3 regions of the Nocardioides sp. BGA-UO-ETr-FS32 genome follow, and region 1 is predicted to be linked to each of the others. Evidence: predicted binding sites of a transcription regulator. Region 1 holds the regulator's gene; each other region holds the start of a gene.
The links. The regulator LexA, encoded in region 1, represses DNA repair genes until DNA is damaged. The targets are predictions, from matches to a motif close to TCGAACANNTGTTCGA.

Region 1 (4,726 bases):
CGAGCGCGCCGAACCGCAGCGTGCGGAACAGGCGGGTGCCGTCACCGGTCGCAGCCGTGCCGGACATCCGAACCGGCATCCACTCGTCGTACGCCCGGTGTGCGGCGGCGCGACGGACGGCGTAGTCGCCCTCGTCGGGCTGGTGGTTCTCCGCGCCCTCGCGCCACGCGTCGTTGGTGACCTCGTGGTCGTCCCAGGTGACGATGAAGGGGTGCCGCGCGTGCAGGGCGCGCAGGTCGGGATCGGCCTTGTACTGGGCGTGGCGCTGGCGGTAGTCGGCCAGCCCCACCATCTCGCGCGCCGGCACGTGCGGGCGGATGTCGGTGTTGGCGCGGCCGTAGCCGTACTCGCCGGGGGCGTACTCGTAAAGGTAGTCGCCGAGGTGGATCACCGCGTCGAGGTCGTCGCGCGCGGCGAGATGACGGTAGGCGCTGAACCAGCCGGCCTGGAGGTTGGCGCACGACACGACGCCGAACCGCAGGCGGTCGGGGCTGGTGGTCACGGCCGGTGCGGTCCGCGTCCTGCCCACGGGGCTGGTGCGGCTGCCCTGGGCGAAACGGAAGAAGTACGCCGTCGCCGGCCGCAGCCGGGTCGCGTCGACCTTGACCGTGTGGTCGCGCGCCGCGCCGGTGGTGGTGCGTCCACGCCGCACGACGTCGCGGAAGCCCGCGTCGGTGGCCACCTCCCACGTCACGCTCACGTCCGGCCCGACCCCGGAGCCGGGGGTGGCCGCCGGCGTCGGGGTGACGCGGGTCCACAGCACGACCGCATCGGGTAGCGGGTCGCCCGAGGCGACTCCGTGCTGGAACGGCTCGTGCGCGGTCGCGCGGGCACTCGAGGTGGTGCCGGCCACGGTGGCGGCACCGGCGGCGGCGCCGGCACTGCCGGCGATCACGGCTCGTCGGGTGAGGTGTGGTGAGGGGGTCACGGGTGGTTCAACGACGCACCCGCGCGAAGATCACGCCCTGCTGCGAGTGTTCACCCGCCGTTCAGCTCACCCGAACGGGATGCGCCCCCGCAGCGACTCCGGGTCGGCCACCGGGTTCTGGCCGGTCTCCTTGATGACCTCGCGGGCCTTGTCGACGCTGTCCCAGACGTTCCAGAGGACGACCCCGCGGACCTGCCCGGACCTGAGGTAGTAGACGACGCCGGTGCCCATCTCGCCGTCCTTCCAGTCCTCGACCAGGTCGAGCGCGCTGCTGGTCTCGCCGACCGCCTCGTAGCCCGCATCCAGGATGTCGGACCAGAAGAACGGCGTGTAGTCGTACGCCGCGTCGGCGCCGGCCATCACCTTGCCGGCGTGCTCGCCGGACTTCTCGGCGTGGTCGACGTGCTCGACGCGGCGGCGGCCGAGGAGGGCGTCGGGGTAGGACGCGACGTCGCCCGCGGCGTACACGTCGGGGTCGCTGGTGCGGAGGCGGTCGTCGACCACGACGCCGTTGTCGACCTCGAGGCCCGCGGCCTCCGCGAGTCCGGTGCGCGGCAGCACGCCGACGCCGATCACCGCAGCGTCGGCGACGATGTGGGAGTCGTCGTCGAGGCGGATCCGTACGCCCCCGTCGTCCTCCTCGCCACCAGAGACCGAGCCGTGCACGATCGTCACGCCGCGGTCGGCGAGCTCCTTGGTGAGGTGGGCGGCCAGGGCGCGGGGGAACATCTGCTCCTGCACGTCCTCGAGGTCGAGGACGAGGGTGACGTCGATGCCGTTCTGCACCAGCGCCGAGGTGATCTCGGAGCCGATGTAGCCGCCGCCGACGACCGCGACGTGGCTGCCGTTCGCGGCGACCGCGCGCAGCCGCTCGTAGTCGGCGGCCGTGCGGTAGTAGATGACGCGGGGGCCGGGGGCGACGCCCAGCACGCGGGGCTCAGCGCCGGTGGCCAGCAGGAGCTTGCCGTAGCCGACGCTGCTGCCGTCGGCGAGGCGTACGGCGTGGGCGCCGCGGTCGATCGCGGTGACGGTCGTGTCGGTGAGGAGGTCGACGGCGTCGTCGTCCTCGAGGTCACCGGCGAGCGAGCTGCCCTCGAGCGTCGCGTCGTCCTTGAGCCAGAGGTCCTTGGTGAGCACCGGCCGGTAGACCGGCTTGTCGGGCTCGGAGCCGAGCACGCCGATCGAGCCGCTGGCGTCCTCGGCGCGGATGCCCTTGACGGCGCTGGCCGCGGCAACTCCCGCTCCGACGATGACGTAGTCGTAGGTCTTCTCGACGTCGCTCATCTGACCATCGTGTCCCGGGGGTGGGCACCGTTCAATGGCGGCCCACCCCTACGGTGCTCAGAGGCTGCGGAGCACCGCCGTCACGACGCCGAGGATCGTGGCGTTGTCGCCCGGGATCGGGTCGTAGGCGTCGTTGTGGGGGAGCAGCCAGACGTGGCCGTCCTTGCGCTGGAAGGTCTTGACCGTGGCCTCACCGTCGATCATCGCAGCGACGATCTGGCCGTTGGTGGCGGTCTGTTCCTGGCGGATCACGACGTAGTCGCCGTTGCAGATGGCGGCGTCGACCATCGAGTCACCGGAGACCTCGAGCAGGAACAGCGTGCCGTCGCCCACGAGCTGCTTGGGCAGCGGGAACACGTCGGTGACCTGCTCCTCGGCGAGGATCGGGCCACCGGCGGCGATGCGGCCGACGACCGGGATGTTGACCGCGGTGGGGGCGACGTCGCCGATGCCGGTCTCGTCGACGCTGGACTCCTCGCCGCTCGAGATGGAGCGGCGGGCGGCCATCACCTCGGGCAGGAACACCTCGAGGGCGCGGGGCCGGTTGGGGTCGCGCTTGATGAAGCCCTTGCCCTCGAGCACGCGCAGCTGGTGGGCCACGCTGGAGGACGAGGTGAGGCCGACGGCCTGGCCGATCTCGCGCATCGACGGCGGGTATCCCTTGGTCTCGAGCGAGTCCTTGATCGTGGCGAGCACGCGCTGCTGGCGCGGCGTCAGCCCGGTGGCGTCCGGGGGGCCGTCGGGCATCTCGATGACGTTCTTGTCGTCCTGCTTGGCCATGGCGTCCTCCACTGCGGGGTGCTCCCACCGTCCGCGCCGGGCGGGAGCCGTGCGCTCACCGTAGCCCTCCGGGAGCCGTGGGATCAAACACCTGTTCGAAGCCGCGTGTCGCTACTTTGTCGCTAGTGTCGGCGGATGCAGACCTCGTGCGTCGTCACCGGTGGAGCCCGCGGGATCGGGCGTGGGATCGCGGAGCTGATGGTCGCGCGCGGCCACGCCGTCGTGATCGGCGACCTCGACGGGTGGGCGGGCGCTGCGACGGCGGCGGAGATCGGCGCGGTCGCGGGCCTCGCGCAGGACGTACGCGATCCCGCCTCCCACGTCCTGGTCGCGGAGGAGGCGGCGCGCCACGGGGCGCTGACGTCGTGGTTCAACAACGCCGGCGTCGGCGACGACGGCGCCCTGACCTCGCTGTCGGAGAAGCAGGTCCGTCGCCTCGTGGAGGTCAACCTGCTCGGGACGACGTGGGGCACCCGCGCCGCGCTGGCGGCCTTCGGGCCGGCCGGGGGAGACGTCGTCAACGTCGCCTCGTTGTCCGGGCTCGGGCCGGTGCCTGGCTACAGCATGTACGCCGCGACGAAGGCCGCGGTCGTCTCGCTGTCGGCGTCGGTCAACGCCGAGGCGCCGCGCGGGGTCCGGGTCCACGCGCTGTGCCCCGACGGGGTGGACACCGCGATGCTGGCCGCGCAGGACCCGAACGGCCTCGGCTCGCAGCTGACCCACTCCGGCGGCCCGATCCTCGGCGTGGCCGAGGTCGCCCAGGCGGCCGTCGCGCTGGTGGGCTCGCGCCGCGTGGTGCGGACCCTGCCGGGCTGGCGCGGGGGAGTGGTACGCGGCGCCGCGCTCGCACCGGGCGTCACGCAGCACGCCGCGTCGCTGTTCGCGGCGCAGGGGCGCCGCGCGATGCGCCGCCGCGCCGCCCGCTGAGCGGTCTCCTCGATCGGGGTCAGGGCAGTCGCACCTGGCCGTGCTTCATCTTCCAGAGGAAGTACTTCTCGAAGCCGAGCTTCATCGCGTGCGCCTGCGGGCCGGGGATCAGCACGCCGTGCTTGCGCGGCGGCAGCATCTTGTCGGCGAGGATGATGACGCCGTTGTTGCCGGCGTCCATCACGCACACGGCGGGGATGTCGCCGAACGCCTTGTGCGCGTCGGGTGCCTCACCCTTGACCTGCGCGGCGATGTGCGACCGCTGCCGTGCGGAGGATGACCTCCTGGCCGGGGAACGGCGGGATCATCGCGTACCCGAAGTCGAGCGTGCGCGCGTCGGCCAGCACCAGCCGGCCTTCTTCAGCTGTAGCTGGTGTTGAAGAGGAACTCGTACGCCGCGCCGAAGCAGCCGGCGCCCTGGGTCGCGCCGGTTGCGGGTAGGTCCGTTGATCCCCTCCGGACCAAGCCCTTCAGGGGATCGAACATTTGTTCGTCACGGTGCTTGACCTGTTCGAACACGTGCTCTAGCGTCGTACACACGTTCGATCGAACGTCTGATCGACCTCCGGTGGCCCAGGCCACTGTCGGTGGGTCCGACTAGACATTCGCTCGACAGAGACATCCGGCTGAATCTTCCCCAGGAGGCCACCATGAGCACCCTCAGCCTTGCCCCCGCTTTCGCTCCCGTCCCCGTACGCCGCGGCTCGACCGTGCGGCTGACCCGACGCGGGCGGCTCGTGGTCTTCCTGACTTCGCTGTTCCTCGTGCTCGCCGCGGCCTTCATGCTCGCCGGCGGCGCCGTCGGCA
Region 2 (4,726 bases), on a different contig from region 1:
CGAGCCGGCGGCGTACGGCCAGGACGCCAGCCCCATGAGCACCCGCCGACCGCGGGCGCGGGCCTCGTCCTCCAAGCCGGCGAGCACGGCCGAACCGACACCCCACCGTCGGTGCGCAGGCAGGACGTGGACGTCGATCTCGGCCAGCTCGAGGTTGTCGAGCAGCGGGGTCCGCATCCACCCCGCACCGACCACCTCCCCGTCGAGCAGGGCCGACCACCCGCCGCTGCGGCTGTGCCGGGCCGGGTCCTGCATCATCGCCCGCAGCTCCTCGAGCTGCCACACCGACGCCACGTCGCCCAGCTCGTGCCGGGCGGAGGTCTCGTACACGTGGTGCCAGGCGGCAAACGCGGCGTCGTCGGCAGGGTCGAGCGCGTGGATCTCGAGGCCGTCGGGAGCGTTCATCGCGAGCGCGCCACCCGTCCCTCGTCCCACACCGGACCGGGCGACTCGTAGACCTCGCCGTCGGCACCGTAGACCAGGAAGCGGTCGAAGCCCCGCGCGAACCAGCGGTCGTGCGTCACCGCCAGGACGGTCCCGTCGAAGGCCTCGAGCCCCGCCTCCAGCGCCTCCGCGGACTGCACATCGAGGTTGTCGGTCGGCTCGTCGAGGAGCAGCAGCGTCGCGCCGGACAGCTCGAGCAGCAGGATCTGGAAGCGCGCCTGCTGCCCGCCGCTCAGCGACTCGAACCGCTGCTCGCCGGCGTGCGCCAGCTCGTAGCGGTCGAGCACCCGGCTCGCCGCCTCACGGCCCATGCCGTCGCGGTGGTCGTCGCCGCGGTGCAGGATCTCCAGCAGCGTGCGGCCGACCAGCTCGGGGTGCTCGTGGGTCTGGACGAACCATCCCGGTCGGACCCGCGCACCGAGCTTGGCGCTGCCGGTGTGCGCGACCGGCGCGGGAGGCGCGCCGACGGGCTGGTGCTCGACGTCGGGATCGCTGCCGCCTGCGGCCAGGAGGCGCAGGAAGTGCGACTTGCCGGACCCGTTGGAGCCCAGCACGGCCACCCGTTCTCCGTACCAGACCTCGAGGTCGAACGGGCGCATCAGGTCGGTGAGCTCGAGGTCGGTGCACACCACGGCCCGCTTCCCCGTACGCCCACCCTTGAGCCGCATCTTCACCTGCTGCTCGCGCGGCTGCTCCGTCGGCGGACCGGCGTCCTCGAACTTCTTCAGGCGGGTCTGGGCCGCCTGGTAGCGGCTGGCCATGTCGGAGTTGTACGCCGCCTTCTGCTTGTACATCAGCATCTGCGCGCGCAGCTTGGCGTACTCCTCGTCCCAGCGCCGGCGCAGCTCCTCGAACCGCTCGAACCGCTCGGCGCGCGCCTGGTGATAGCTCGCGAAGCCGCCGGGGTGGGTCCACACGAGGTTGCCGGCGCTGCCGAGCTCGACGGTCACGATGCGGGTCGCGGTGTTGTTGAGCAGCTCGCGGTCGTGGCTGATGAACAGGATCGTCTTGGCCGACTCGCGGATGCGCTCCTCCAGCCAGATCTTGCCCGGCACGTCGAGGTAGTTGTCCGGCTCGTCGAGCAGCAGGACCTGGTCCGGCCCCTGGAGCAGGTACTCCAGCACGAGGCGCTTCTGCTCACCGCCGGAGAGGGTGGTGAGCGCGCGGTACTTCGCGCGGTCGTAGGGCATGCCCATCGCCGCGGTGGTGACCTTGTCCCAGACGACCTCGAGGTCGTAGCCGCCGACGTCGCCGTAGTGGCCGAGCGCCCCGGCGTACGCCATCTGCACCGACTCGCTGTCGTCGTCCATGAGCCGCAGCTCCTGGGCCGCGACCTCCTGCGCCCACCGGCGTACGTCGGCCGGCGCCACGGACAGCAGCAGGTCGGCGACCGTCTCGTCGGCACCCCCGTGGCCGACGAACTGCCGCATCACGCCGAGGCCGCCTGACCGGGTGACCACGCCCGCGTGCGGCGTGACGTCGCCGGTCACGATCCGCAGGAGGGTGGTCTTGCCGGCACCGTTCGCCCCCACCAGGGCGACCTTCTGGCCGTCCCCCACCCGGAAGCTGACGTCGTCGAGCAGCACCCGGCCGTCCGGCAGCTCGTAGCGCACTCCAGCAACGTCGACGTGTCCCACGAGCAGGATTGTCGCAACCCCGCGCCCTCCGCGTCGCGGGGTTAAACGACTCGAGGCCCGCAGGCCGAGGTGCGTGCTGTTCGGTGGTCGAGGAAGCCGGCCCCAGCCCCGGTGGTTGAGTGCGACGAAGTCCCGTTCGAAACCCGCCGAGAAACCCTGGCCAGCAGATGTCCACAGGCATGGCCGACTGTCGGACCCGACAACTACAATCGAGCACATGATCGACGGAATGGCAGCCGAGATACGAGAGGTCGCAGACGACCTCTCGGCCTCCGAGCTGCTGTCCGCGATCCGCGACCGCAAGACCGCCGAGGACCGGGCCGCGGCCGACCAGCTCGTCCTTGCCGCCCGGTGGGCGGACCTGCACCCACCCGAGTCGATCCACGACGCCGCCTCGTTCACGGTCCCGGGGTGTGAGCACGAAGAGCCCATCGCCGGCGACGGCGCCCCGCTGGTGGCGGAGTTCTGCGTCGCCGAGCTCGGCACCGTCCTCAGCATCTCTCCGACGGCGGCGAAGAAGCTGATCGGTCACGCCCTCGAGCTTCGGCACCGGCTGCCCCGGCTCTGGGAGCAGGTCCACGCCGGCCTGGTTCCGGCGTGGCGGGCCCGCGCGATCGCGGAGGCCACGATCCACGCCACCACCCCGCTGACGGTCCAGGCGGCCGGGTTCGTCGACTCCCAGGTCGCCGCCGTCGCCGGGAGGATCGGGTCCGCGCAGCTCGACCGGCTCGTCGCCGAGACGATCAAGCGCTACGACCTCGCCGTCGCGGACCCCACGAAGGACCCCGAGGACGGCTACCTCGCCGTCGACCCTCGCCACGTCACGGTGAACAAGGACGACGTGCACTACGCCGGCACCCTGCACCTGGAAGCCGACCTCGACATCGCCGACGCCCTCGACCTCGACCGAGCCGTCGCCCACCACGCCGCCACGCAGAAGGCCCTCGGATCGCAGCTGCCACTCGACGCACGTCGGGCCAAGGCCCTCGGTGAGCTCGCCCGGACGCAGACCGCGCTCGACCTCGCATTCCAGGACGGTGCAGCACCGGACGGTGGTGTCGACGCTCGCACCTCAGCCACCGACACCAACGCCGACGCCGACACCAACGCCGACGCCGACGCCGAAGACCAGCCGAGCCTGCCTGCCGCTCGTGAGGTCGTCATCCACGCCCACTTCGACGCATCGGTGGTCGGTGAGCAGACGGTGTTCGGTCCCACCGGGCGCATCGAGAACGGGCAGCGCCTCGTCCTGCTCGACCAGGTCCGGTCGTGGTGCGCCGACTCGCGCACCAAGGTCGCGATCAAGCCGGTCATCGACCTCAACGCCCAGCTCACCGCGCAGGGCTACGAGATCCCCGACCGGATCCGTGAGCAAGTACAGCTCCGGGATCGCACGTGCGTCTTCCCGCGGTGCACGAGACCGGCCCGAGGCTGCGACGTCGACCACATCGTCGCGTACGACCACGACGCCGAGGCCGAGGGCAGACCCCAGCCCGGTCCCACGCGGACCGACAACCTCGCCTGCCTGTGCCGCTTCCACCACCGCCTCAAGACCCACTCCGCCTGGCGCTACGCGATGGTCGAGAACGGGGTGTTCGAGTGGACCTCACCCCACGGCCACCGCTACCGACGCGACCGGACCGGCACCACCGCGCTCGACCCACCGGCACCGCCGGGCATCCCGCGACCACGCCGACGATGACCCCGCCCCACACCCCGCCTCTCACGCCAAGGCGGGGTCACAGGCACGCTCGGGTCAGCAACTCGCCGGCGCTCGTGCTGAGCACCAGGACGGGACGCGTGCCCATCAGCGCGCTGAGGGTCTTCGACTCGGACCGCGTGCACTCCGGCGGGCAGGCAGATCTTCTCGCGATGACCTGTGGTCTAGACCACGGTTAGGGTGCTGGCCATGGCGACCTCCACCTCGGAAGAGCAGACCACCGTCCCCCGCTGGCGCATCATCGGACCCGGGCTCGTCGTCGCGGCGACCGGCGTCGGTGCGGCCGACCTCGTGGCGACCCTCATCGCGGGGCAGAAGTTCGGCTACACGCTGCTGTGGTGCGTGGTCGTCGGGTGCCTCATGAAGATCGTGCTCGTCGAGGGCGCGGGCCGCTACTGCCTCTCGACCGGCCGGACGATCTTCGAGGGCTGGCGCTCGCTCGGAGCCTGGACGACGTGGTACTTCGCGCCGTACATCGTCATCTGGGGCTTCGTCTACGGTGCCGCCGCCATGGCCGGCACCGGCCTCGCCCTCGCCGGGCTGACCGGAGTCCTGTCGACGACCTGGTGGGGCATCCTGTCGGGCGTCCTCGGCCTGGTGCTGGTGTGGGCCGGGCGCTACAACGTCTTCGAGAAGGTCCTCGCCGCTCTGGTCGGCATCATGTTCGTCACGATGGTCGGGGCCGCGCTGCTGACCCTGCCCAACCTCGGCGAGCTCCTCACCGGCCTGGTCCTGCGGATCCCCGAGGACTGACTGGTCAACACCCTCGCCCTCGCCGGCGGCGTCGGCGGCACCATCACCCTCGCCGCCTACGGCTACTGGCTGCGCGAGAAGGGCTGGAGCTCCCCGGCCTACATGCGGGTCATGCGCATCGACAACACCGTCGCCTACGTCGTCACCGGCATCTTCGTCCTCGCGACCCTCG
Region 3 (4,726 bases), on a different contig from region 1:
GACTCCAAGGACTGGACGTGGGTCCTGGACCGCCCGTGCGACGAGTGCGGCTTCGACGCCGCCGCCCTCGACGTGGCCGACCTGCCCCGCCTGATCCACGACACCGCCATGACGTGGTCGCAGGTGCTGGCCCGCCGCGACGCTGCCGAGCGTCCCGCGCCGACGGTGTGGTCCCCGCTGGAGTACGGCGCCCACGTGCGGGACGTGCACGTGCTGTTCGCCCAGCGGGTGCGGCTGATGCTCGACGAGGACGCGCCGACCTTCGCCAACTGGGACCAGGACGCGACCGCGGTCGAGGACGACTACGCCGGCCAGGACCCCACGACGGTGGCGGTGGAGCTGATCGAGGCCGCGGGCACGGTCGCGGGGACCTACGCCACCGTCACCGACGCCGCGCGTGCGCGGCGTGGTCTGCGCTCCAACGGCGACGAGTTCACCGTCGAGAGCCTCGGCCGCTACCACCTGCACGACGTCGTGCACCACCTCCACGACGTGGGCGCCGGATGACCGAAAGCGAGACGGTGCGCGCCTACGACCTCGACGCTGCGTCGTACGCCGCGGCCACGGCGGCGGTGCCCGACCCGGTGCGGACCGCCCTCGAGGACCTGGCGCTGCGGCTCGGCGCCGGCGCGCGCGTGCTGGAGGTCGGCTCGGGCGGTGGTCGCGACGCGCTGCTGATGGAGTCGCTCGGCCTCGCCGTACGCCGCACCGACGTCACCCCCGGATTCGTCGCGCTGCTGCGCGGGCAGGGACACGTCTGCGACCTGCTCGACCCGCTCGTCGACGACCTCACCTCGACGGAGGGCCCGTACGACGCGGTGTGGGCCAACGCGTCCCTGCTCCACGTCGCCCGGGCCGACCTGCCGACGGTGCTGGCTCGTCTGGCCGCCGTCACCCGCCCCGGCGGCCTGCTGCGCGCGACGCTGAAGGAGGGCGACGGGGAGGGGTGGTCGACCCACGGCGCGGTCGCCCGCCCGCGGCACTTCACCTACTGGCGCGCACCTGCGCTCGCCGAGGCCGTCACGGCCGCGGGCTGGGTGGACGTCGCCGTCCGGGCAGGGCTCGTCCGCAGCCGAGGGGAGTCGTGGCTCGAGGTGTCGGCGGTCCGTGATGGGGTGTCGGCATGAGGCACACGGAGTTCTGGGCGCGGCTCGACGACACCCTGGGCCGGGCCTACTCACGGACGTGGGCCGAGCTCACCGTCGTGCGCGAGCTCGACGGCCGCACGACGCAGGAGGCCCTCGCCGCCGGCGTCCCGCCCAAGCAGGTCTGGGCGGCCGTGCGCCGCCACCTCGAGCTCCCGGACAGCGAGCGGTGACGACCCGCCTCGACGCGGGGCTCGACCTCGCAGACGTCCAGCGGCACACCGTCCGGACCCTCGTGGTCTCGCAGGCCGTGGGTGCCGTCGGTGTCACCATCGGCGTGGCGACGGCCTCGCTCCTGGCCCGCGACATCTCCGGCAGCGAGACCATGGCCGGGCTCGCGCAGACCTGCCAGGTGCTCGGCACGGCCCTCGCGGCGTACGCACTGGCGCGCGTGATGCGGCGCCGTGGCCGTCGCGTCGGACTGGTCGCCGGCTACCTGGTGGGCGCGACCGGCGCCGTGCTCGCCGTGGTGGCGGGCGTCGTGGACTCGATGGCGGTCCTGCTCACCGGAGCCGTCCTGCTGGGCGCGACCTCGGCGGTCAACAGCGGGTCGCGCTACGCCGCGACCGACCTGGCCACCGAGGAGCACCGCGCCCGGGCCCTCTCCGTCGTCGTGTGGGCGACGACCGTGGGCGCGGTCGCCGGGCCCAACCTCGTCGGGGTCGGCGGCTCGACCGCCCGCTCCCTCGGCATCCCCGAGCTGACCGGCGGCTTCGCGATCGGTGCGGTGGTGCTCGTCCTCGCCGCCGGCTGGGTCTGGCTGCGGCTGCGACCCGACCCGCTGCTCCTCGCCCAGGAGGCCGCCGGCGTCGTCCCGGCCACCGGACCGGAGGAGCGCGGCCGGTCCTGGGGCCGCTTCGTCACGGTCGTGCGCGAGGTCCCGGCCGTCGGCGCAGCGGTCGTGGCGATGGCCTGCGCCCACGCTGCGATGGTCTCGGTGATGATCATGACGCCGCTGCACATGGAGCACGGCGGCGCGCAGCTCGAGGTCATCGGGTTCGTCATCTCGGTCCACGTGCTCGGCATGTTCGCCTTCTCCCCGGTCGTCGGGTGGGCCGCCGACCGTTTCGGGCGCTCCGCCGTCCTGGTCACCGGGGGAGCGGTCCTGCTCGTGTCCCTGGCGCTGTGCGGGCTCTCGCCGGAGGGCTCGTCGTGGCAGATCCTCAGCGGGCTGTTCCTGCTCGGCCTCGGCTGGTCCTGCGCGACCGTGGCGGCCTCGACCGTGATCGCCGACCGCACGCCCATCGAGGCACGCACCGACGTGCAGGGCACCTCCGACATGGCGATGGCCCTCACCGCCGCGGGCGGCGGGGCGCTCGCCGGCGTCATCGTCGGGGTGATGGGCTATCCGGCCCTCGCGCTGTTCGCCGCACTGCTCGCCGGCACCGTCCTGGCCGCCGGGTGGGTCACGCGCCGGCACGCCTGATCCCCGTACGCGGACACGTCCGAGAACGCGCGCGACACGCCGCGTCGGGACGCTGCGTCGAACACCTGTTCGGGCTACTGTTCATCCACAGGTACGACGAGGGGCGAGGTTGTCCACAGCGTGCGACGGTCCTGATCAGGGACTGTCGGTGGCTCGCCCTAGCGTCGGAGAAGTACCTCACACACACGACGAGAGAACGGGACACAGCAATGGCTGGTGCAGACCGCGAGAAGGCCCTCGACGCCGCGCTCGCACAGGTGGAGAAGCAGTTCGGCAAGGGCTCGGTCATGCGACTGGGCGACGAGACGCGTGCCCCGCTCGAGGTGATCCCCACCGGGTCGATCGCCCTCGACGTGGCCCTCGGCCTCGGCGGTCTGCCGCGCGGACGCGTGGTCGAGATCTACGGCCCGGAGTCCTCCGGAAAGACGACGGTCGCCCTCCACGCGGTGGCCAGCGCCCAGGCAGCGGGCGGCATCGTCGCCTTCATCGACGCCGAGCACGCGCTCGACCCCGACTACGCCAAGGCCCTCGGCGTCGACACCGACGCGCTGCTGGTCTCCCAGCCCGACTCCGGCGAGCAGGCGCTCGAGATCGCCGACATGCTGATCCGCTCGGGCGCCCTGTCGCTGATCGTCATCGACTCCGTGGCCGCGCTCGTGCCCCGTGCCGAGATCGAGGGCGAGATGGGCGACAGCCACGTCGGCCTCCAGGCCCGCCTGATGAGCCAGGCGCTGCGCAAGATGACCGGTGCCCTCAACAACTCCGGCACCACCGCGATCTTCATCAACCAGCTGCGCGAGAAGATCGGCGTCATGTTCGGCTCGCCCGAGACCACCACCGGTGGTCGCGCGCTGAAGTTCTACTCCTCGGTGCGCCTCGACGTGCGCCGCATCGAGACGCTCAAGGACGGCACCGACATGGTCGGCAACCGCACCCGCGTCAAGGTCGTCAAGAACAAGGTGGCCCCGCCGTTCAAGCAGGCCGAGTTCGACATCATGTACGGCAAGGGCATCAGCCGCGAGGGCGGCCTCATCGACGTGGGCGTCGAGGCGGGCATCATCCGCAAGGCCGGCGCCTGGTACACCTACGAGGGCGACCAGCTCGGCCAGGGCAAGGAGAACTCGCGCAACTTCCTCAAGGACAACCCCGACCTCGCCAACGAGATCGAGAAGCTCATCCTGGAGAAGCTGGGCGTCATCCCGGCCGTCGACAAGCCCGCCGACGAGCTGAGTGACGAGCCCATCGGGGTCAATGACTTCTGAGGACCGTCCGCCGCCCTCGTGGGCCGGTGACGTCGGACTCGGCGTGCAGGCGTGGGTGGGGGAGACCCCACCCACGCCGACCGAGCCGGGTCCCGCTCGCGCCAAGCGCAAGGGCGGCCGCTCCACCCGCAAGGACGGCCGGGGTCGCACCCGGACGTGGGAGGAGCGGGAGGCGGCCAGGATCGCCCGCGAGGAGGCTGCCGCCGCGGAGGTCGAGGCAGATCCCGAGGCGGTGGCCCGCAGGATCCTGCTCGACGCCCTGACCGGTCAGGCCCGCTCCCGCCAGGAGCTCGCCGACAAGCTGGCCGGCAGGGGCGTACCCGACGAGCTGGCGGGCGACCTGCTCGACCGGTTCACCGAGGTCGGTCTCATCGATGACGCGGCCTACGCCCGGCAGTGGGTCGAGAGCCGGCACCGCAGCCGCGGACTTGCTCCGCGGGCCCTGGCCCAGGAGCTGCGTCGCAAGGGTGTCGGCGACGACGAGGCCAAAGCGGCGCTCGAGCAGATCGACGAGACCGACCAGCGGGTCGCCGCCCGGGCACTCGTCGACAAGAAGCTGCGCACCATGCGCGGCCTCGACCGGCCGGTGGCCACCCGGCGCCTCGCCGGGCTGCTGGCCCGCAAGGGCTACGGAGCTGGGCTGGCGTTCTCGGTGGTGCGTGAGGCGCTCGACGACGGGGACGACCCCGACGCCGCGGACGACCTCGACCCGCCCGACTTCTAGGGTCGCCCTTCCGTCCGGCGCCGCGGCTCTGGTGGGATGGGCCGGTGAGCAACGAGCGCGAGGTCCTCACCTACGACCTGTTCGGCACCGCGACGCGCGAGCTGGCACAACAGGTCGCCGACTCGGGCTTCCGGCCCGACTTGGTCCTCGCGATCGCGCGGGGCGGCCT

Region 2: the regulator LexA is predicted to act here: its motif matches at 2,206-2,221, upstream of AC57BS_RS14945 (HNH endonuclease signature motif containing protein).
Region 3: the regulator LexA is predicted to act here: its motif matches at 2,629-2,644, upstream of recA (recombinase RecA).

What each region holds. Positions count from the first base shown of each region.
Region 1 is NZ_JCAQOX010000014.1:319,829-324,554, forward strand. It holds gene AC57BS_RS11395 (alkaline phosphatase D family protein) at 1-928, opposite strand, end outside; gene AC57BS_RS11400 (NAD(P)/FAD-dependent oxidoreductase) at 995-2,212, opposite strand; gene lexA (transcriptional repressor LexA) at 2,270-2,992, opposite strand; gene AC57BS_RS11410 (SDR family NAD(P)-dependent oxidoreductase) at 3,128-3,919, shown strand; gene AC57BS_RS11415 (hypothetical protein) at 3,939-4,109, opposite strand; gene AC57BS_RS11420 (hypothetical protein) at 4,280-4,438, opposite strand; gene AC57BS_RS11425 (LysM peptidoglycan-binding domain-containing protein) at 4,570-4,726, shown strand, end outside.
Region 2 is NZ_JCAQOX010000015.1:288,579-293,304, reverse strand. It holds gene AC57BS_RS14955 (GNAT family N-acetyltransferase) at 1-405, opposite strand, end outside; gene AC57BS_RS14950 (ABC-F family ATP-binding cassette domain-containing protein) at 402-2,081, opposite strand; gene AC57BS_RS14945 (HNH endonuclease signature motif containing protein) at 2,299-3,783, shown strand; partial or broken gene AC57BS_RS14940 (Nramp family divalent metal transporter) at 3,991-4,726, shown strand, end outside.
Region 3 is NZ_JCAQOX010000016.1:233,461-238,186, forward strand. It holds gene AC57BS_RS18705 (DinB family protein) at 1-507, shown strand, start outside; gene AC57BS_RS18710 (class I SAM-dependent methyltransferase) at 504-1,127, shown strand; gene AC57BS_RS18715 (DUF3046 domain-containing protein) at 1,124-1,318, shown strand; gene AC57BS_RS18720 (MFS transporter) at 1,315-2,571, shown strand; gene recA (recombinase RecA) at 2,781-3,833, shown strand; gene AC57BS_RS18730 (regulatory protein RecX) at 3,823-4,557, shown strand; gene AC57BS_RS18735 (phosphoribosyltransferase) at 4,602-4,726, shown strand, end outside.